Regions from separate parts of the Desemzia sp. FAM 23988 genome, predicted to be linked through region 1. Evidence: riboswitches for the same ligand, from Rfam matches in the RefSeq annotation. Region 1 holds a riboswitch; the other holds the start of a gene.
The links. Region 1 has a riboswitch for thiamine pyrophosphate ahead of thiT (energy-coupled thiamine transporter ThiT). Riboswitches for the same ligand answer to the same signal wherever they lie in the genome.

Region 1 (16,603 bases):
TCGGATTATTTAAAAGAGATCGGCTTAAAGGTAGAATACTTGCATAGTGATGTGAAGACTCTAGAACGAACAGAAATCATCCGGAATTTACGTTTAGGTGTATTTGACGTTCTGATCGGAATCAACTTATTGAGAGAGGGACTCGATGTGCCGGAAGTGTCTTTAGTCGCTATTTTAGATGCGGATAAAGAAGGGTTCTTAAGAAGTGAACGTTCACTGGTCCAAACTATCGGGCGTGCAGCACGTAATGAGAATGGTAAAGTAATTCTATACGCAGACAGAATCACTGATTCGATGCGGTATGCTATAGATGAAACAGATCGCCGCCGTTCTATTCAAATGCAATACAATACCGATCATGGAATTGTTCCGAAAACGATCAAAAAAGAAGTTCGTGATTTGATTTCTATTACTACTGCAGTGGACGAAACGAAAGATATTCCAGTAAGGAAAATTTCGAAATTAAATAAAGCTGAGCGAGTTCAGCTTGTAGAAACAATGGAGCTTGAAATGAGAGCTGCTGCTAAAGCATTAGATTTTGAAAAAGCGGCTAACTTACGAGATACTATTCTTGAGATTAGAGCGGAATACAAAATATAATGGTGTCAAAAAGAACTCGGTAAAATGAGGGGAATTACCAGATTAATACTTGCATTTTAAGAGAAAGTTCTGTAGTATTTAGATGTGCGCTAAGCACAGACCTTTTACTTGGTTGTACGATTCACCAACGACTTCTCAGTAAAAGGAAAAAATCAGAAAGAGGTGTTTAGAAATGGCTATTTCTAAAGAACGCAAAAACGAAATCATCAAACAATACGCAAGACACGAAGGAGATACTGGTTCTCCAGAAGTACAAATTGCTGTATTGACAGACGAAATCAACCACTTAAATGAGCACGCACGTACTCATAAAAAAGACCACCATTCTTACCGTGGATTGATGAAAAAAATCGGTCACCGTCGTAACTTGTTAGCTTACTTACGTAACAACGATGTTGCACGTTACCGTGAATTAATCAAGAGCTTAGGCTTACGTCGTTAAGATCCGTTTGTCTATATTAAAAGCGGGGTTCTAAGGAATCTCGCTTTTTTTCGAGAGAGTGACGAAAAGCGTTTAGCCTTTCGCCTATAAGAAAATACCAACAGACAGGTGCTATTTACCTGACAGTTGGTATTAGTTTATAGGACGTATAGACTGCTTTTCGCAACTCGTTTTTTGAGAGAGTGTAGCTAGGCGTTTAGCTTACCAGCTAGTTAAGCAGTAGAAATCACTTATACAAAGAGAACGTTGATCTATCCGTTATCCTACTATGCAAATGTGAGCGTTTAAACATTAAATACTGACATTTGTTTAGTAGATTGCATGGATACCAATAGTTCTCGGAAAAAAGGAGAACAACACATGACAGAAAAACAAGTTTTTACAACCGAACTTGGCGGCCGTCCTTTAACAGTGGAAATAGGACAGTTAGCTAAGCAAGCAAATGGAGCCGTTTTGGTTCGTTATGGAGACACGGTTGTTTTAACAGCTGCTGTTGCCAGCAAAGATGCAATGGATGTGGATTTCTTTCCACTAACAGTAAACTATGAGGAAAAAATGTATGCCGTAGGGAAAATCCCAGGAGGATTCATCAAACGTGAAGGCCGCCCTAGCGAAAATGCTACATTGACAGCTCGTTTAATTGACCGCCCGATTCGTCCAATGTTTGCAGAAGGATTCCGTAATGAAGTCCAAATCACGAATACCGTTATGTCTGTTGAACAAGACTGCTCTCCAGAAATGGCGGCAATGCTTGGATCATCTTTGGCTTTGGTTGTTTCTGATATTCCATTTAATGGTCCTATTGCCGGAGTAAATGTTGGCCGTGTGAATGGTGAATTGATCATTAACCCATCTGTTCAACAAGATGAAGAGTCTGATATCCAGTTAACAGTAGCTGGGACAAAAACAGCTATCAACATGGTTGAAAGTGGAGCTGCTGAAGTGTCTGAAGAAGGCATGTTAGAAGCGCTGATGTTCGGTCATGAAGAAATCAAAAAATTAGTAGCCTTCCAAGAAGAAATCCAATCAGCTGTTGGAAAAGAAAAAATGGAAGTTTTATTATTAGAAGTAGATGCAGATGTGCAAGAAGAAGTACAAGCAGCTTACAAAGAAAAAATGGTCAATGCGATCCAAATCTTTGACAAACAAGAACGTGCTGAACAAACAGAAGCCGTTAAAAAAGAAGCGGTTGCCTTTTTTGAAGCTAAATACGCTGATCATGATGAAGCAGCTCGTATCAAAAAAGAAGTCAAGAAAATTGTTGAAGATCTGGAAAAAGATGAAGTACGCCGTTTGATTACGGAAGATAAAATTCGCCCAGATGGTCGTAAAATCGATGAGATTCGTCCATTAGCTTCTGAAACAGGTGTTTTACCAAGAGCTCATGGTTCTGGTTTATTCACACGTGGACAGACTCAAGCGTTGTCTATTGCAACTTTAGCGCCTCTAGGAGAACATCAAATTATTGATGGCTTAGGCATTGAAGAAAGCAAACGATTTATTCATCATTACAATTTCCCTCAATTCTCAGTTGGTAGCACTGGCCGTGGCCGTGCGCCAGGTAGACGTGAAATTGGGCATGGTGCTTTAGGCGAACGAGCTATGGCTCAAGTAATCCCTAATGAAAAAGATTTCCCTTACATGATCCGTGTTGTTTCAGAAGTGTTGGAATCAAATGGTTCTTCTTCTCAAGCAAGTATTTGTGCAGGAATCTTAGCATTGATGGATGCCGGTGTACCGATCAAAGCTCCAGTTGCTGGTATTGCAATGGGATTAGTCAGTGATGGAAACAACCACACTGTTTTAACCGATATCCAAGGGTTGGAAGACCACTTAGGCGATATGGACTTTAAAGTTGCTGGAACTGCTGAAGGAATCACAGCATTGCAAATGGATATCAAAATCCAAGGTATCACTCAAGAAATCCTAACTGAAGCATTGACTCAAGCTAAAAAAGCTCGTATGGAGATTTTAGATGAATTAGTGTCTACTATTTCTGAACCACGCAAAGAATTGAGCAAGTATGCTCCAAAAATCGAAATGATGCAAATCAAACCAGAAAAAATCAAAGTAGTTATTGGCCGCGGCGGAGACCAAATCAATGCTATCATTGAAGAAACTGGCGTAAAAATCGATATCGATCAAGATGGAAAAGTCAGCATTGCTTCTGATGACGCTGAAATGATTCAACGTGCCAAAGAAATCATTGAAGAATTGACAAAAGATATTGAAGTAGGTCAAATCTACAACGGTACTGTCAAACGTGTTGAAAAATTTGGTGCATTTGTTGAAATTGCTAAAGGTAAAGATGGTTTAGTGCATATTTCTCAATTAGACACTAAACGTGTAGCAAAAGTAGAAGACGTGGTCAATATTGGAGATAAAATAGAAGTTAAAGTTATTGAAATTGACCGTCAAGGACGCATCAATCTTTCACACAAAGTATTGATGGCAGATGACGAACAAGAAAAAACGGAATCAAACTAATGAACCAAAGAGAAGACCGTACTGAGTTTTTCAGTACGATCTTCTCTTTTTTACTCTTCAGTTGGCGTTAGGCGGATAGAAACGCATTTGTAAGGTTGTTCTGCATAAGCTTCAAGAAAGCCGTCTTGAATAATAGTTTCTTTAGCAAGTTCTTTTTGTTTAAACGTACAACTGAAAGATTCTTCAAAAGGAAAGGGGTCGATCTCTATGGTTTTTTCATCTACCTAATTCAATTTTATCCGTTCGTCCGTTAAACCTAAAACGTCAGGAATCTCCAACCCGTCTTTGAAAAATGGGTGAGTAGTTTCCTTATCAGTTTCTGGTTCAGTGATCGCTGCAAAAAGAGAGATCCCATCTAAGAGATTAAGCAACCCAAAATGATACAAAAATTGTGCTTCATCGAAATGAGGCAAAGTCTTTTTGATCTGGAACTGACGCTGTTCCTCATGCTGCACAAATTGTTTAGCAGCAGCAGCTTTTTCTTCAGCAAAAAAGTTTTGATAATGACAGCTGCACAAGAGAGCCGCATAGGGATTTCTTTTTCTATTACATCTATCCCATGTTGATAAAGGACTAATTTTGCCATCATAGGAAAGTCGATAAAAGAATAAGGTTGCTGAGTTCGATCGTTCCAAAAAGGCTGTTTATCAAAGTTTTGCCAGCCATAATCATGCATCGAGATGGCATAATGCACAGAAGGATAGAAGGCTGAGTTTTTAATGTTCTGGTACTTCCAATGAGTTAACATCTCACCAGAAACGATGGAATGGTGGAGTTGTTCTGTTAATGTAAATGATTCTTTGTGTTCTTTTGAAATCATCTGTACTTCATCCTTTCTGTTTTTGTTTCTATAGACGAGTGATCAGAATACTTCACTGCCATTATAAAGAAAATAGAGAGAAATAAAAAAATAGAGAGTTCAAATCCTGTCAGCAGCTGCCTAAAGATTTTGTTTGGTATGATTTCGCCAGTAATTATGCTAAAATGAGTAAGGGTATTATTCGAAAGCATCAATATAAGTTAAATAGTAATCGATCAGGAGTGAAAGTTATGAATGGGTATTCAGTTGCAGTAGTTGGAGCCACTGGAGCAGTGGGAACCAAAATGATCAAAATGTTGGAAAACGCAGCTTTTCCAATCAAAGAGGTAACCTTATTGGCTTCTAAACGTTCAGCTGGGAAAAAACTACTTTTTAATGGCGAAGAAATTGAAATTCAAGAAACAACCAATGAATCATTTGATGGAATCGATATTGCATTATTTAGTGCGGGAGGAGACATATCAAAACAATTTGCTCCTGAAGCCGTGAAGCGCGGAGCAATCGTAATCGATAATACGAGTGCATACCGTATGGATCCAAAAGTTCCTTTGGTTGTACCTGAGGTGAATGCTGAAGCTTTAAAACATCACCAAGGAATCATTGCGAACCCTAATTGCTCGACCATTCAAATGGTAGCAGCCTTACATCCGATACGAAATAAATTTGGGCTGAAGCGAGTGATTGTTTCTACCTATCAAGCAGTCAGTGGTGCTGGAAATGCTGCTCTAAAAGAAATGCATGCTCAAGCACAGCACATGTTGAACGATGAGCCGTACGAAGCTCATATCCTGCCTTCTGGTGGAGACAAGAAGCATTTTCCAATCGCATTCAACGCGTTGCCTCAAATCGATGTCTTTGATGAAGAGGGGTATACAAAAGAAGAATGGAAAATGACGAATGAAACCAAAAAAATCATGGGAGACGATGCAATCAAAGTATCCGCTACATGTGTGCGGATCCCAGTGGTATTTGGCCATTCAGAATCCGTTTATATTGAAGTGAAAGATGAAACAGCTTCAGTGGAACAAATTCAATCGTTGCTAAATGAAGCTCCCGGAATCATTCTTCAAGATGACCCGACTCAACAGCTTTATCCCACCGCATTAGCTACACAGGGCGAAAAAGAAGTGTTTGTCGGTCGTATTCGAAAAGATTTAGACGATGAAGCTGGTTATCATATGTGGATCGTATCCGATAATTTATTAAAAGGTGCGGCATGGAATTCGGTACAAATAGCCGAAAAAATGCATGAATTAGGTTTATTAAGCGTCAAAGCGTAAAAAAATCGCATTACAGGAAGGTGAGAGTTTGGATATTCAACGTGCAAGAATCATTACAGCAATGGTCACTCCTTTTGATCAAGAAAATAAAGTAGACAATGAACAATTAAAAAGATTTATCGAATACTTAATTTCAACAGGCACTGAAGGAATCGTGGTCGGTGGCACAACAGGCGAATCACCAACCCTTTCCCATGACGAAAAATTGGCTTTGTATCAAAAAACGGTTGAATATGTTGCTGGACGTATTCCCATTATTGCAGGGACTGGTTCAAACAATACTGCTGAAACGATTTCTTTTACGCAAGAAGTGGAAAAAATCAACGGTATCGATGCAGCATTGGTTGTTACTCCATATTATAACAAGCCGAATCAAGCTGGATTATTCGCTCACTTTGAAGCTGTAGCCAAAAGTACCGCATTACCAATCATGATCTACAATGTTCCAGGCAGAACCAGTGTGTCGATAGATCCAGAAACGACTATTCGTTTATCTGGCATTGATAATGTGATAGGGATCAAAGAATGTGCAGGGTTGGATGCGATGAGCCAAATCATCTCACATACGTCTGAAGACTTTTTGGTTTACACCGGTGAAGATAATTTATCCCTTCCAGCTAAAGCCATTGGAGCCAATGGGGTGGTTTCGGTAGCCAGTCAAGTATTTGGTAAAGAAATGTCCGAGATGTACGACGCTTTAGAAGACGGGCAATTGAAACGAGCGGCTGAACTATCTGCTGAGCTGTTACCAAAAATGGACAGTTTGTTTTCTGTTCCTTCTCCGGCACCCACAAAATGTGTGTTGAATCACAATGGGGTAGCTGTTGGAGGATTGAGATTGCCTTTAGTAGAATGTACGCCTGAAGAAAAAGAAAGTATCTTAGCAATTTGTTATCCATAAAAGTATCAACAATGTAATGAAAGAAAACCAAAGAGGTGAAGTAATGAGTAAAGTTAAAATCATTCCACTTGGTGGCGTGCGTGAAAATGGTAAAAATATGTACGTTGTGGAAGTAGATGAAGAAATTTTTGTTCTGGATTGCGGATTGATGTATCCAGAAACAGAATTATTTGGAATCGATGTTGTCATTCCAAATTTTGATTATTTAGAAGCAAATAAAGATCGTGTTACTGCAGTGTTCTTAACACATGGACATGAAGATTCTATAGGAGCTTTACCGTATTTTCTGCAAAAATTCAATGTGCCGGTATTTGGTACTGAATTAACAATGGCGTTAGCTAAAATGAGTGTCGAAGAAAAAGGACAAGTGGCTCATTTTGATGATTACCATGTAGTCGATGAGCATACCGAAATTGAATTTGGCAACGCAGTAGTGAGTTTCTTTAGAACCACTCACTCTATCCCTGATTCTGTCGGAATCGTTGTTAAAACGGATGAAGGCAGCATTGTCTATACAGGAAACTTTAAGTTTGATCAGAGTGCTAAACCGATGTATAAAACAGATTTAAACCGCATCAGCGATATCGGCAGAAGCAATGTATTGGCACTGTTAAGTGATTCTAGTGAAGCTGAAAGTCCTGTTGAAAATGTGAGTGAATTGAAAGTTGCTGAAGAAGTATTGGATACTTTCCAAAATACAAATGGACGAATCATTGTGGCCGCTGTGGCCAGCAATATTCTAAGAATCCAACAAGTATTGGACGCAGCACATCGTTCCAATCGTAAAATCTTTATTACCGGAAAACATTTGGAAGAGATTGTCGACAAAGCATTAAAATTAGACAAATTGCAATTGCCAAGCGATGAATTGATCGTTTCTGTAAAAGAGATTGAAAAATACGAAGACCAAGAAATCGTTGTACTTGAAACAGGGAGCACCGGCGAACCGATCCAAACCTTACAACGTATGGCAAAAGGCAAGCATCCGCAAGTGAATATCAAAGAAGGCGATCTAGTTTATATCGTGACTAGCCCTTCAAATGAAATGGAAGTTACAGTAGCCACTACTGAAAATATGGTTTACCGTGCTGGTGGAGAAGTGAAACAAATCACCGATAATCTGAAAGCTTCTGGACATGCTACACCGAACGATCTGAAGTTGATGATTAACTTGATCCAACCGAAGTACTTCATCCCTGTAACGGGAGAGTACCGTATGTTAGCAGCTCATGCTGACTTGGCTCATGAAGTAGGGATCTCATATAAAAATATCATTATTCCTGGCAAAGGAGATATCATGGAATATTCTCATAACCGCTTGACAATGTCTGGTCAAGTAGAATCTGGGAATACTATGGTAGACGGTATTGGAATCGGGGATATTGGAAATATTGTCTTGCGTGACCGTAAGCTATTGTCTCAAGATGGGATTCTGATCGCTGTGGTGACAATTAATCGTAAAACAAAAGAAATTACGTCTGGTCCACAAGTCATGACTCGTGGTTTTGTATACGTCAAAGAAAATACGCAATTGATTGAACAAAGCAGCGAAATGGTCCAAAAAGTCGTTGAAGAGAACTTACAGCAAAATGAATTTGAATGGGGAGCTTTGAAGCAAGACATCAGAGACTCATTAAGCAAATTCTTGTTCGATAAGACACGCAGAAGACCGGTTATCTTACCGATCATTATGGAAGTCAGCAATTCAAAACGCAGAAGATAAATTAAGGCATAGGCTAGGACATTTGTCCTAGCCTTATTTAAAACCCTTAATGGGTCGTTCAAAAAGTGGTTCTACAATATTTGACGTTGGTAAGTAAAAAAATTAATTCTAAACTTTTTAGAAGCTCATTCCTAGAAATTTATGGAGGACTATGGGGTTGCTTGTAGCCATGGAAAAGGAAGCAATGGGAATTACTTAGCGTTAGGCTTTAGCCGTTACGCTAAGTTTGAAGCTTGCAAGTCTTGAGATGTGGTTTTCAGCTCAAGGCGGTCCCATGGCGGTCCATAAGCAACCCCATAGGCTGGAGGAAATTTCTCTACCAACGCTAGAAGATGAAGAACCCAAAAAGTTTAGAGAGGACAAAATATGAAAACAGACCTTCAAAAAGAGATTTTAAAGCAGACAGAACAGTTTGTCTTTCAGTTATTGAAGAAAGACGCTTCCGGACATGATTGGTGGCATATTCATCGTGTACGTAATCTAGCCTTGCAAATGGCAGCTGAAGAACCCGGGGAAGTAGATGCTTTTATTTGTGAGATGGCTGCATTGCTGCATGATGTCCCAGATGAAAAATTAAATGAGACACCTGAAGCAGGAGAAAAAAAATTAACCGATTGGTTGAATCAGCTATCTTTAACCCACGCCGAAAAAGAGTCTCTTTTATTTATTGTGCTGAACTTGTCCTATAAAGGTGGAACCAATAAAATAGAGATGACTTCTATAGAGGGAAAACTCGTGCAAGATGCAGATCGGTTAGATGCCATTGGAGCAATCGGTATTGCCAGAACAATGGCTTATTCGGGTTCCCGTGGTCGGTTGATTCATGATCCTTCTAAAATGCCGAGAGAAGGGGTATCTTACGAAGAGTATCGATCTGGAGAAGATACAGCGATCATGCATTTTTATGAAAAATTATTAAAGTTGAAAGACACGATGAATACTCAAACAGGAAGATCTTTTGCTGAAAACAGACACCAGTTTATGGAACAGTTTTTGCAAGAATTTTATTTGGAGTGGGATGGGTTGAAGTAATCAGAGTATTGCAAATCAGAGAAATTAAGAACGTTTCAAGAGACATTTATTAGTCCTGTCTGTTATTCTTATACTGAAAAAGAATAATGAAAAAGGCAAGGTGAAGGGCTATGGAAAAGATAATTCTAAGAGAAGCGGTTATAGAAGATGCTCCAAAATTAGAAAATTATGCCATTGATTCAAATTCTTATATTGTTAAGCCAATGGATGCTTTAACCGAGAGTATGCATGAAACTGAAAAACACCCGATTTTGATTTTAAAGGGGCAGGAATTGATTGGTTTTTTTATCCTTCAACTTGGAGTAGGGGTGTCCACTTTTACAGACAATCCAAAAGCAATTCTATTTAGAGCACATTCGATTGATTTGAATTATCAAGGAGAAGGATATGCTAAAAAGTCTTTAGAACTGCTGCCCGACTATGTGCGCTATCATTATCCCATGATCAACGAAATTGTGTTGTCTGTCTCTATAGACAATATCAGCAGTCAAATGCTGTATATTCAATCAGGTTTTTCAAATACTCAACAACGGATCAACATAGGGGACAGTATAGAATTTGTATTAGCTAAAAAGTTAGACTAATCAAATCGTTTCAACCCGGAGAGCAGTATTGACAAGGGTTGAAATATTCGGTATAGTGAATAGGTAAAAACTGAATGAACGTCCATCACAAAGGGGTGCTTTTTTAAGCTGAGATTGAATCGATGATTCTGACCCTTCGAACCTGTTCGTTAGCACGAGCGTAGGAATTGTGACAGAGCACAAAAGTATGTAGTCTAATTACTCAAGTGATCTCCTCCTTTGTTGTTTGGCATTGTTCAAATTATAAAGGAGGTTTTTTTATGCGCAACAAAAAGTTTGGTGTGTGGATAGAAGGGACGATTATAGCTGCTTTAGCCATTGTATTATCGCTTATCCCAACAAATATCGGTCCGTCTTTTACAGTTTCATTAGGGATGGTGCCTCTCACGCTTTATGCGTTTAGGAGAGGTTTTGTTCCAGCAGTTTATGCTGGTTTTTTATGGGGGATCTTGCATTTTGTAATTGGTAATGCCTATATTCTAAGTCCTTTACAAGGATTTATTGAATATTTTATTGCCTTTGCCTTTGCAGGTTTCGGAGGATTATTTGCTGCTAAAATCCATTCGCTCAGTCAAACCGATCAGACGGTTAAATTGAATCTGTACATTGTTCTGGGAACATTTTCCGGTACGATGGCACGATTCTTCTGGCATTTTGTAGCAGGTTATTATTTCTGGGGCAGCTACGCACCAGAAGGAATGAGTGCTTTGCTGTATTCTTTCGTGACACAGATTTTGAGTGGAGTAATCACAGCGGTCGTAGTCAGCATCTTACTGATAGCGATCAAAAAAACAGCACCACAATTATTTTCATCAACAACACGTTAATACAAGATCAAAGGACGGGATATTACTATCTCGTCTTTTTTTTTAAAGCTAAAAAGAGTTGTCGGTCAAAATTATGATTGACTTTTTTTTCGACTAGTACATACTAAATAAGTAATGTTATCCTTTTTAGGAGAATGCATTAAGCAACCCATAAGGAAGTGAAGCACATATGACAAAAAATAAAAGTGAAAAAAAGAAATCCCAATGGAGTACCGTGATTCTTGTAATGGGAGGTTCAGCAATTATTGGTTTAACGATTGGTTTTGTTGCAGGAGTATTTTTGGAAACTGATGCAATTGAATTAAATTTAAGTCTGTTGTTTATTGGGTTCATAGCTTTTTTTATCAGTTATTTGATACATATTTTACTTCATGAAATGGGTCATTTGGTATTTGGATTGATGACCGGCTATGCTTATGTTTCTTTCCGAATAGGTTCCTTGACGTTAGTCAAAGAAGAAGGAAGTATCCAACAAAAACGAATGAACTTACCTGGTACAGGAGGACAATGTTTGATGTCCCCTCCTGCATACAACGAGGGTGATTTTCCATTTGTGTTATATAATTTAGGCGGAGTTTTAATGAATGCAGTGCTTTCTATCGCACTATTTGGGCTAATCTTTAACGGTGTATTTTCCCCCCCTATCTTGATGACAATTTTGAGTGCTTTTGCATTAGCAGGTTTGTTTACAGCAGCAACCAATGGAATTCCGATGAAAATGGGAGGCATACCAAATGATGGCTACAATTTGTATTTGTTGTTAAAAAACCAAGAAAATAAATACGCTTTTTACACCCAACTCAAAATAAATGCTTTGATGACACAAGGAAAACGAGTGAAAGATATTCCGCTAACAACTCTTCAATTAGAAGGAGAAAAAGACTATTCCAATCCTTTAAAAGTCGCCATGTATTTATTGGAATATAACTGGTATATAGATCAGTTGAAATTTGAAGAAGCGAGACTATGCTTAACAGCTTTTGATCCGTATATAGAAGAAATGTCAGTGTTATATAAGAATGAATTAACTTGTGAACGCTTGTTTTTAGAGTTGATTCAAGATGCAGACCCATTCGTAGTGAAGAAATTTTATACCAAAGAATTACAGAAATACATTAAAATGACGACTTATTTGCCGAATAAGAAACGGTTAATGATGGCTTATGAAGCTTTCCATCAACGGAATTACCCCAAAGCTATGGAATATTATAATGAATTGCAGAAAACCGCGACTATATACCCTGTAAAAGGCGAATCAGCTATGGAACGGATATTGGGAGAGTGGATAAAAGAAAAAATGTCCTTTCTTACTATGGCTGATGAGAAAAAAGAGTATGATAGCTAAGGTGATGACACGACAAGTCGATATCTATTTGTTCAATGAGGAGTGCTTTTATTTGAAGAAAAAGAATGTTGGAAAGAGATGTGAGTTTTAATGAATTACGTTTTTTATTTTATTTCATTATTATTAACGGTTAATACTGTATTTGCAGCTGTTACAGTGTTTCGAGAAAAGAGAGATATTGCAGCTACTTGGGCGTGGTTGCTGGTATTAAACTTTTTGCCGGGTATAGGATTTATCATTTATTTTTTTATTGGCAAAAAGATCTCCAGAGAAAAGATTTTTGATATACAAGCTCAAGAAAGTATCGGTATGCCAGAGTTGGTGGAAGCTCAGAAACAAATGCTGATCGAAGAAGAAAAATTGTTGTCTAGCCAACAGTCCACTGAGGATTCGAAAGAAATTACCAGTTTGTTTTTGGAAAGCAGCGAATCCATGTTAACAAAAGGAAATGTCGTAGAAATGTTTACAGACGGCAAAGAAAAATTTAAATCGCTGATTCGCGATATTTACAAAGCAGAAAATCATATTCATATGATTTATTACATATTTCATAATGATCAGATAGGAAATATGGTATTGAAAGCTTTAGAAGATAGAGCAGCAGCAGGCGTAGAAGTCTTGGTCATTTACGATGCATTAGGCTCTCGCGCTTTGAAACTGGCTTCATTTAAAAAATTAAAAGAATTAGGCGGACAAGTCGAGACCTTTTTTGGATCAAAATTGGGCTTGATCAATTTTCGAATTAACTTCCGAAATCATCGCAAAATTGTCGTTATCGATGGAAAAATCGGGTATATCGGCGGCTTTAATGTAGGAGACGAATACTTGGGCAAAGACAAGAAATTCGGCTATTGGCGAGATACTCATTTAAAAATAATCGGAAATGGAGTGCTGGCCTTGCAAAGTCGGTTTATCATGGACTGGAATGCAGCTGTACCTACCAATAAAATAGAATATGAAGAGAGGTATTTTCCTTATATCCAACGAAAAGGGAAAACCAACCTGCAGATCGTATCCAGTGGTCCAGATACAGAGATCCAACAAATAAAAAAAGGGTACATCAAAATGATCAGTATGGCAGATAAAACTGTTTATATCCAAACCCCTTATTTTGTGCCAGATGATGCACTGATTGAAACGTTGCAAATAGCTATTATGTCGGGAATAGATGTTAAAATTATGATTCCCAATAAGCCGGACCATCCTTTTATTTACCAAGCTACGTTATCGTATGCAGCGCAAATGGTAGATGCGGGAGCAGAAGTGTACATCTATGATAATGGATTCCTGCACAGTAAAACGATCGTCATCGACGGAGAAATCTGCTCAGTGGGTACAGCCAACTTTGATATCCGAAGTTTTAAACTGAATTTTGAAGTAAATGCTTTCATGTATGACCCGGCAATAGCCAAGCAACAAGAAGCTTATTTCTTTAAAGATATGGAAAAAAGTTATTTATTTACGAGGGAATTAATCGAAAAACAATCTTCATGGGTCAAATTCAAACAAAGTTTCTCACGTTTATTGTCACCGATTTTATAATAAGTAAAGGCTATCAAAAGGAAGCAGGTTAATCAACTACTTCCTTTTTTTGCATCCTTGTAAATGAAGCAGTTTATTTTGAAAATGTTATGAAAACTTGTGTTTGAGCAGATTATTTGTAATTTCTTTCCATTTATGCAACACTTGTATAAAGTACAATTAAAAATAAAACCTAAAGAGGTGGACTAAATTGATCGAATTTAAGAATGTATCTAAAATATATAAAGACGGCACAAAAGCAGTAGAAAATATAAATTTAACCTTTAATGATGGGGAGTTTATTGTTTTTATTGGAACGAGTGGGAGTGGGAAAACAACTTCTATGCGGATGATCAATCGTATGATCGAACCTAGTAAAGGCCAAATTCTGATTGATGGGGAAGATATCATGAAGAAGGATGCAGTTGAACTGCGTAGAGGAATCGGCTATGTGATTCAACAAATCGGACTTATGCCGCATATGACGGTTTATGAAAACATTACTTTGGTTCCGAAATTGTTGAAATGGCCAGAGGAAAAGAAAAGGGAAAGAGCAGAAAGATTGATCAAACGAGTGGATCTGCCTAAAGAGTTCTTAGATCGTTACCCTAATGAACTTTCTGGAGGGCAACAACAACGGATTGGTGTTATTCGGGCATTAGCTGCTGATCAGGATATTATTCTCATGGATGAACCTTTTGGTGCGTTAGACCCGATCACGAGAGATGCTTTGCAAGAATTGGTCAAGCACCTTCAAGAAGAGATGGGACGCACCGTTGTTTTTGTTACTCACGATATGGACGAAGCATTGCAATTGGCTGACCGTATTGTCATTATGCAGAATGGTCAAGTGGTGCAATTTGACACTCCTGAAAATATTTTAGCCAACCCCGCAAATCAATTTGTTGAAGATTTCCTCGGAGAAGACCGCTTATTGCAAGCTAGACCTTCCATTCAGACTGTTGACCAAATCATGATCAAAAATCCCGTTTCTGTAACTCCAGGGAAATCTTTACAAGATGCTATTCGATTGATGCGCGACCGTAAAGTAGATACCTTATTTGTTACTGATGACTCAGGTGTTTTAAAAGGAATGGTAGGACTGGAAGACATTGACCGTTACCGCAGAACAGCGACCAGTGTTGGTGATGTGATGCAAGGTGAAATCCGCTTTGTCCGTTCGGGCACATTGTTGCGTGATACTGTTCAACGTATGTTGAAAATCGGATTTAAAAATATCCCGGTCGTAAATCAAAAAGGGAAATTGATTGGATTGGTAACAAGAGGTTCTCTTGCAGAAATCGTGTACGACAATATTTGGGGAGATCTGGAAGAAGCAAAAGATATTCCCTTGGGAACTACTCCTGAAATAAGTGGAGAGCAATAGAAAGGACGGGTATGCATGATAGATTTTTTAACTGACAATGGTTCGCAACTTCTATTATTGACATGGGAGCACCTATATATATCCGCTATTGCTTTAGTTTTAGGGATACTTGTAGCTGTACCCATCGGAGTTATACTGACTAGATATAAACGAATCGCAAGTGGGTTCATTAGTGCAATCACAGTGTTGCAGACTATACCATCACTAGCTTTATTGGCCTTAATGATTCCATTGTTCGGAATTGGAAAATTCCCAGCTATTATTGCGTTATTTTTGTATTCTTTGATGCCAATATTGAGAAATACGTATATTGGGATGGAAGGAGTAGACAAAGATTTGATCGATGCAGCTAAAGGGATGGGAATGACTAATAGGCAATTGATTTTCTCTGTTGAGTTGCCGCAAGCAGCTCCTGTTATCATGGCTGGCATACGTTTATCTGGTGTGTATGTTATTGCATGGGCTACTTTAGCTTCTTACATTGGCGGAGGCGGTTTAGGCGACTTTATCTTTAACGGCTTAAACTTATATATTCCCGAGTTGATTATTGGTGGAACGATCCCTGTTACCATACTAGCGTTGCTGGTAGATTTTCTTTTAGGAAAAGTAGAAGAAAAAGTCACTCCAGTCAACTTGCGAACTGCGAAATAGGAGGATACAACATGAAATATTTGAAGAAGAAAAAAACGATTGCCTTGTCGCTTTTTAGCGCGTTGGCTTTAGCAGGGTGTTCTCTACCAGGTCTTGGAAGCGGGACATCTGGTGAAGTAATCACAGTAGCTGGTGTAACTTCGACAGAAGGATTGATCATGAGTTATGTAGTTGAGGGAATGGTCGAGCATTATATGGATGATATAGATGTTCAAGTCATCAATAATTTAGGTTCTTCAACAGTAAGTCATCAGGCTTTATTAAATGGAGATGCAAATATTGCTGGTGTTAAATATACTGGGACTTCATTGACGGGAGAATTAGGTCTTGCGCCGATCACAGATCCTGAAGAAGCCCTGAAAGTAGTTGTGGAAGGGTTCCAAACGGAATTTGATCAAACGTGGTTCCCTTCATATGGGTTTGCTAACTCATATGCCTTTATGGTGACACAAGAAACAGCTGATGAATATGATTTGGAAACAATCAGTGATTTGGAACCATACGCTCAAGATATGCAGGCTGGTGTGGACAATTCGTGGATCGAACGAGAAGGAGACGGGTACGATGCTTTCTTAGATACTTATGGATTTGACTTTAACAGAGTTTACCCTATGCAAATCGGTTTGGTTTATGATGCTTTGGCCGCTGGGGAAATGGATATCATCTTAGGTTATTCTACAGATGGACGTATTGCCAGTTATGATCTGGTAGTTCTAGAAGACGATTTGAGGTTATTTCCTCCTTACGATGCAAGTCCTGTTGCTACTAATGAGGTATTAGAAAATTATCCCGAATTAGAAGAAATTTTATTGAAACTAGAAGGAACGATCAGTGAAGAACAGATGCAAACAATGAATTATGAAGCAGACAACAATTTAAAAGAGCCGCAAGTAGTTGCGGAAGAATTTTTACAAGACAACAACTATTTTGAAGATACGTCAGTTTCTACGAACGGAGGGGAATAGCATGAATATTACAGACATGAATGTTTTCGAGCAATTGA
Region 2 (5,214 bases), on a different contig from region 1:
TACTAATTGTTCAGCAACGCCTTGCCCTCTTAAACTTGGGTCAACAAATGTATGATCAACCAGTACTTTATCTTCACCGGAAGGTATATAGGTAATTTCTGCAATCATTTTTCCACTTTCGTCATTTTTATAAAAGCGATTATCCCCTTTTTCAAACTCCATTGTTCTTCCCCCTTTCTTCAATCAATGTCATTTTAGCATTTCTTATTTACTGCTTCCAGTTTGTTCATCCTTTTAATCCTACTGCACAAGAAAAATATTTTTGCATCAGCTGCTTTTTTGCAACTTTTCTACTGTCTGTTTTAGGTCTTCACTGCCACAGATAGCAGATATGACGGACACCCCATCTGCTCCCGAAGCACGAATTCCAGCTGCATTTTCTTCCGTGATACCACCAATACCTACTATTGGAAAAGTACCAAACTGTTTTCGTATCGTACGTATGCAGTTCAATCCTACTGGGGAGGCAGCATCTTTTTTAGACTGTGTTGGATAGATTGGGCCAATTCCAACGTAATCTGCTCCATTAACTATAGCCTGTTCCATTTCTTCAACATTATGGACTGAAACACCTACAAGGTTTCCTTTTACTCTCTTCCGAAAGGCTGTCAAGGCTAAATCATCTTGTCCCACGTGTATACCATCAGCATTTAATTGTATAGCAAGCTCAACATCGTCATTGACAATAAAAGGTACTTGGTACATTGCACACAATCTTTGACATGCTTTGGCAAAATCTACATAGGCTGAACCAGTCAACGCTCCTTTTCCTTTCTCGCGTAACTGAAAACAGGTTATCCCTGCCTGCAAAGCTTCTTCGAGTGTTTTCAATGGGTCTTTTTTGCAATTCACTGTACCCATGACAAAATAAATAGTTAAAATACTTCTATCCATTTACTTCTACCTCACATATTCCTTGGTTGCATTTGTAAGCAAAGTGGTTCGTCGGCCCATGACCGTGACCAATATAAAGCGGTGTAGAAACAGCTAGTTGAATAAATTTTTTCGCTTCAACGATCGCTTCTTGCATGGATAGTCCTTTCGCTATATTGGCTGTTAAAGCAGCAGAAAATGTACAGCCTGTCCCATGTGTATCTTTTGTTTTCACACGATTGGTGGTCAATTGAAAAGACTGCTCGCAAGTGTATACTCTATCAATTGCCTGTTCTTCTTCTAAATGTCCACCTTTGATGACAACACATTGAATGCCCATTCGCAACAGTTGTTGTGCTGCTTTTTCTATATCTTTCGTATTTTTAATACGAATACCTGTCAGCACTTCTGCTTCTGGGATGTTTGGGGTGCAAATGGTGGTATAGGGAAACAGCTTTTCTATTAAAGTTTTTGCTGCTGATTCTTGCAATAGCTTTGCTCCGCCTTTTGCAATCATCACCGGATCAACGATAAGCGGTATATTTTGTTTTTTTAGGATTTCAGCTACCCCATCAATTATTTCAACTGAAAACAACATCCCCGTTTTGATAGCTTTTACTGAAAAATCATCTAGTACAGTTTGGATCTGTTGTTGCACAAAATATGGCGGTACTTCATAAATATCATGTACACCCAGTGTATTTTGATCTGTTAATGCTGTAATGGCTGTGGTCCCAAATACCCCTAACTCTTGAAATGTTTTGAGATCTGCTTGAATCCCAGCTCCCCCGCCTGAATCTGATCCTGCAATCGTTAATGCAATCATTGTCCTGCCTCCGCTATCTTTTGCAGAGCATTCATAAATTGTACAGCGAATGTCCCCACTTCATTTCCACTCTGTTCAGCAGCTTGTTTATACGCTTGTAGAGTGGTGGCTAATTGATTGAATGAGGCTTCTTTTCCACTCGCAAGCGAAGCTGTACAAACAGCGCTTAATAAACACCCCATACCTGTAATACGTGTAGCAATTTCGTTGCCTCCAGACACGTATCGCTCTTCTTGACCATCCGTTAAATAATCGGTTTCTCCTGTGACGATGACTTGACAGCGATACTTCAAGGCAATTTCTCGCGCTACTTTGGAAACAGGCATCGCCCCTATGCCGCTGTCCACTCCTTTTTGATGCCATTCTTTACCTGCAATTGCGGCTAGTTCTCCTGCATTGCAGCGGATCAAATCAACCTGCATTCTTTTTAAAAGTTGTTGCACCACTTGTTTTCGATAGCTTGAAATACCGATTCCTACAGGATCCAGTACAACAGGAACTCCTAACTCATTTGCTTTTTTTCCAGCTACCAACATCGTTTGGATAGTGCGGTCATTTACGGTACCGATATTGATCAATACTCCTTGAGCAGCTGTCACGACATCAGCAACCTCATTCACTTCATCCGCCATAATAGGAGAAGCTCCGATAGCAAGTAATCCATTAGCCGTAAAATTTGCCACCACATAATTAGTGATACAATGGACTAAAGGAGCTGTTTGTTTGACTCTTGATAACATTTATTACACCCTTTCCTTGGTTTCTCTAGCTTATTCAAATAGGCTGATCTCAATCCTCCTTTATAGAACGTGAGCACAAAAAAAGGCTCTACAAATATGCAGAAGCCAAAAAAGTGTATAAGAAACTCACTATTTGCTCCCTACGTCAGTATGAACTAACAGGTTCAAAGGGTCAGGTTTTACCTTCTCAACACGACTGTGTCCCCCCGCAATTAAGCGTTTTACAAAAGAAAAAGCTCCCCAAATAAAATTGGAGAGCTCAGTACGAATATAGTCGTTAGAATACATATGTACGATTGTGCTCCCTACGTTAGTGTTAACTAACAGGTTCAAAGGGTCAGGTTTTAACCTTCTCAACACGATTATGTCCCCCTGCAAAACATTTAATTACTTATAAGTTTACTATAGATAATAAATTTAATCAATCACTTTACTGTCTTTAATACACCGCTCCTCGTTCTCTTTTAAAGTATAAAAGCCTCATTATTTGTGGTCTTAAGATAGCAGTGTTAAAGTAATCATAACTAGAGAACCAATCAGAGAGAGGAGTACCTTTTTATGAAAACTATCGCGATTAAAGAATTTGGGTCAGCTGATCAATTAAGAGAGATGGAAATGGAGAAGCCTTCTATCAAAGATGATCAGGTATTAATTGAAGTTCATGCTTTCTCCATTAACCCCGTTGATTGCAAAAGACGTTCCGGTAAAATGGGCGGCAAACTTCCTATGGTGCTTGGTGGTGATGTCGCTGGTATCGTAAGTGAAATTGGTACAAATGTCACGAATGTAAAGCCAGGTGATCGTGTATTTGCTAATGCATCCAAAACTTACGCTGAATATGCCCGATCTCGCGCCGAAGTAACGATTAAAATCCCTGATAAACTCTCTTTTGTGGAAGCAGCTGCAATTCCATTAGCTGGACAAACCGCTTGGGAAGCTTTAATAGATAAAGGACAATTAAGGGATAATGAAAAAGTCTTGATTCACGCAGGGGCTGGCGGAGTAGGCTCATTGGCTATACAAATTGCTAAACATTACAAAGCTTACGTTATTTCGACAGCCAGTGAGAAAAACAAAGCATTCCTTACTTCTCTAGGCGTGGACTATTTCATTGATTACAACAAAGAGGATTTTGAAAAAGCAGTCAGTGATGTCGATCTCGTACTAGACCCTTTAGGAGGCAAAACTCAAGAAAAAAGTTTCACTGTTCTAAAAAAAGGCGGGCGCTTAGTTTCCTTAGTACAAGAACCGGATGAAACTACATTAAAAAAATTAGGGATGATAGGAATTATTTTCAGTATGACCCCCACAAGCGAACGCCTGCAAACCTTAGCTGATTTACTTACCAGTGGAAAAATCAAAGCCATAGTCAGTCAAACTTACCCTTTTACAGAAGAAGGGGTACGTAAAGCACATGAACAAAGTGAAACAGGTCATACAAGAGGAAAAATCGTGATTAAAGTAAAATAAACAAAAAGATGGAGTCAAGAATTTTTCTTGACTCCATCTTTTTGTTTATTTTTATTGGTTCTCATCTAATAGATCTTTTTCAGAATCATAATCTAAATCGTTGAGAGTTTCATCCAACTTATCTGCAGGAATCGTTTGATCTTCATTAGGTTCTGCTGATGTCCCATGAACGTTTCCATGCGGAGCTTCCATTTCGTCAGAATATTTTTCTTTTAAGTCCTGAGCTTTCTCTTCGCCGACCTCTTTCCATTCCTGTGCTTTTTCTACTCCTACTTCTTTCCATTCTTGCCCTTTTTCCATTCCAGTATCTTTAACGTCGGTAAATTTATCCTTAATATCCGAACGTAATTCTTTCCCAGACTTAGGCGCAAATAACAAGGCAACTAGTGCACCTGCTAAAGGCAGAGCAATCATTTTAGCCACTTCCATATGTTTTACCTTGGCAGGCATCGCCTTAGTAACCCCTTTAGCAAGTTTGGCTTTGGTCTTCATACTTGGTTTAGCCATATGGTGCATATGGTGTGTGGAAGGTAAATAGTCTTTCGCTGTATCGTATGCATCTTGAGCATAATCGGTTCCCATGTCCATCAATTTTGTTAATTTCATACTATTCGTGCTCCTCTCACTTCTTGTTTTTCCTGTATTCCTATAAGTGTTTACATGATTATCATATAACAAATATAGAATTCTCTAAAGTAAAACGCACTCAAAATATACGAGATCACTTTCTAGACAGTTTTAAAAAGTATATTTCTAAAACTAAATGCAGACCAATCATCTCCTAAAACACCTTAATAAAGTCGTAACACTTTCCCATTTAAAGTAAGCGCTTTCATAAATGCTCAATGTGGTAATCATCATGAATTCTACCGTCTTCAGTAACTTCATCTTTCACATCAAGGTCATTATCACATCAAATAACTATTTATGAACCTAAAAAAGCTGCAGTTTGATTAGTAATTAGAAAATGAATTCCAACTACATCAAACTGCAGCTTCAGCTGTTATATATAAGCCACTTGCCGGATTCGAACCGGCGACCTCTTCCTTACCATGGAAGCGCTCTACCGACTGAGCTAAAGCGGCATTTAGATTAATGCGCTTTAATTTTGGATAAAAAAAAAGAACTCCGCAAGTAGGACTCGAACCTACGACATCGTGATTAACAGTCACGCGCTACTACCAACTGAGCTATTGCGGAATAATTTAAATATGCGCGGCAACGTCCTAGTCTCACAAGGGGAAACCCCTCACTACCTTCGGCGCTAAGAAGCTTAACTACTGTGTTCGGCATGGGAACAGGTGT

Region 2: linked by a shared signal. The riboswitch ahead of thiM (hydroxyethylthiazole kinase) and the one ahead of thiT (energy-coupled thiamine transporter ThiT) in region 1 are both predicted to bind thiamine pyrophosphate.

The regions. Positions count from the first base shown of each region.
Region 1 covers NZ_JBGQQS010000001.1:106,549-123,151, reverse strand. Annotated here, with positions in the region: gene uvrB (excinuclease ABC subunit UvrB) at 1-600, shown strand, start outside; gene rpsO (30S ribosomal protein S15) at 773-1,042, shown strand; gene pnp (polyribonucleotide nucleotidyltransferase) at 1,364-3,529, shown strand; partial or broken gene ACEN4L_RS00675 (DUF3891 family protein) at 3,754-4,349, opposite strand; gene ACEN4L_RS00670 (aspartate-semialdehyde dehydrogenase) at 4,580-5,629, shown strand; gene dapA (4-hydroxy-tetrahydrodipicolinate synthase) at 5,658-6,530, shown strand; gene ACEN4L_RS00660 (ribonuclease J) at 6,574-8,253, shown strand; gene ACEN4L_RS00655 (HD domain-containing protein) at 8,620-9,285, shown strand; gene ACEN4L_RS00650 (GNAT family N-acetyltransferase) at 9,396-9,869, shown strand; TPP riboswitch at 9,951-10,053, shown strand; gene thiT (energy-coupled thiamine transporter ThiT) at 10,130-10,696, shown strand; gene ACEN4L_RS00640 (hypothetical protein) at 10,866-12,041, shown strand; gene cls (cardiolipin synthase) at 12,132-13,583, shown strand; gene ACEN4L_RS00630 (betaine/proline/choline family ABC transporter ATP-binding protein) at 13,774-14,949, shown strand; gene ACEN4L_RS00625 (ABC transporter permease) at 14,965-15,600, shown strand; gene ACEN4L_RS00620 (osmoprotectant ABC transporter substrate-binding protein) at 15,621-16,565, shown strand; gene ACEN4L_RS00615 (ABC transporter permease) at 16,567-16,603, shown strand, end outside.
Region 2 covers NZ_JBGQQS010000026.1:31,429-36,642, forward strand. Annotated here, with positions in the region: gene ACEN4L_RS11765 (GNAT family N-acetyltransferase) at 1-162, opposite strand, end outside; gene thiE (thiamine phosphate synthase) at 268-894, opposite strand; gene thiD (bifunctional hydroxymethylpyrimidine kinase/phosphomethylpyrimidine kinase) at 887-1,699, opposite strand; gene thiM (hydroxyethylthiazole kinase) at 1,696-2,439, opposite strand; TPP riboswitch at 2,560-2,657, opposite strand; TPP riboswitch at 2,725-2,823, opposite strand; gene ACEN4L_RS11785 (NADP-dependent oxidoreductase) at 2,998-3,909, shown strand; gene ACEN4L_RS11790 (YtxH domain-containing protein) at 3,961-4,515, opposite strand; tRNA gene ACEN4L_RS11795 (tRNA-Thr) at 4,922-4,994, opposite strand; tRNA gene ACEN4L_RS11800 (tRNA-Asn) at 5,036-5,109, opposite strand; rRNA gene rrf (5S ribosomal RNA) at 5,123-5,214, opposite strand, start outside.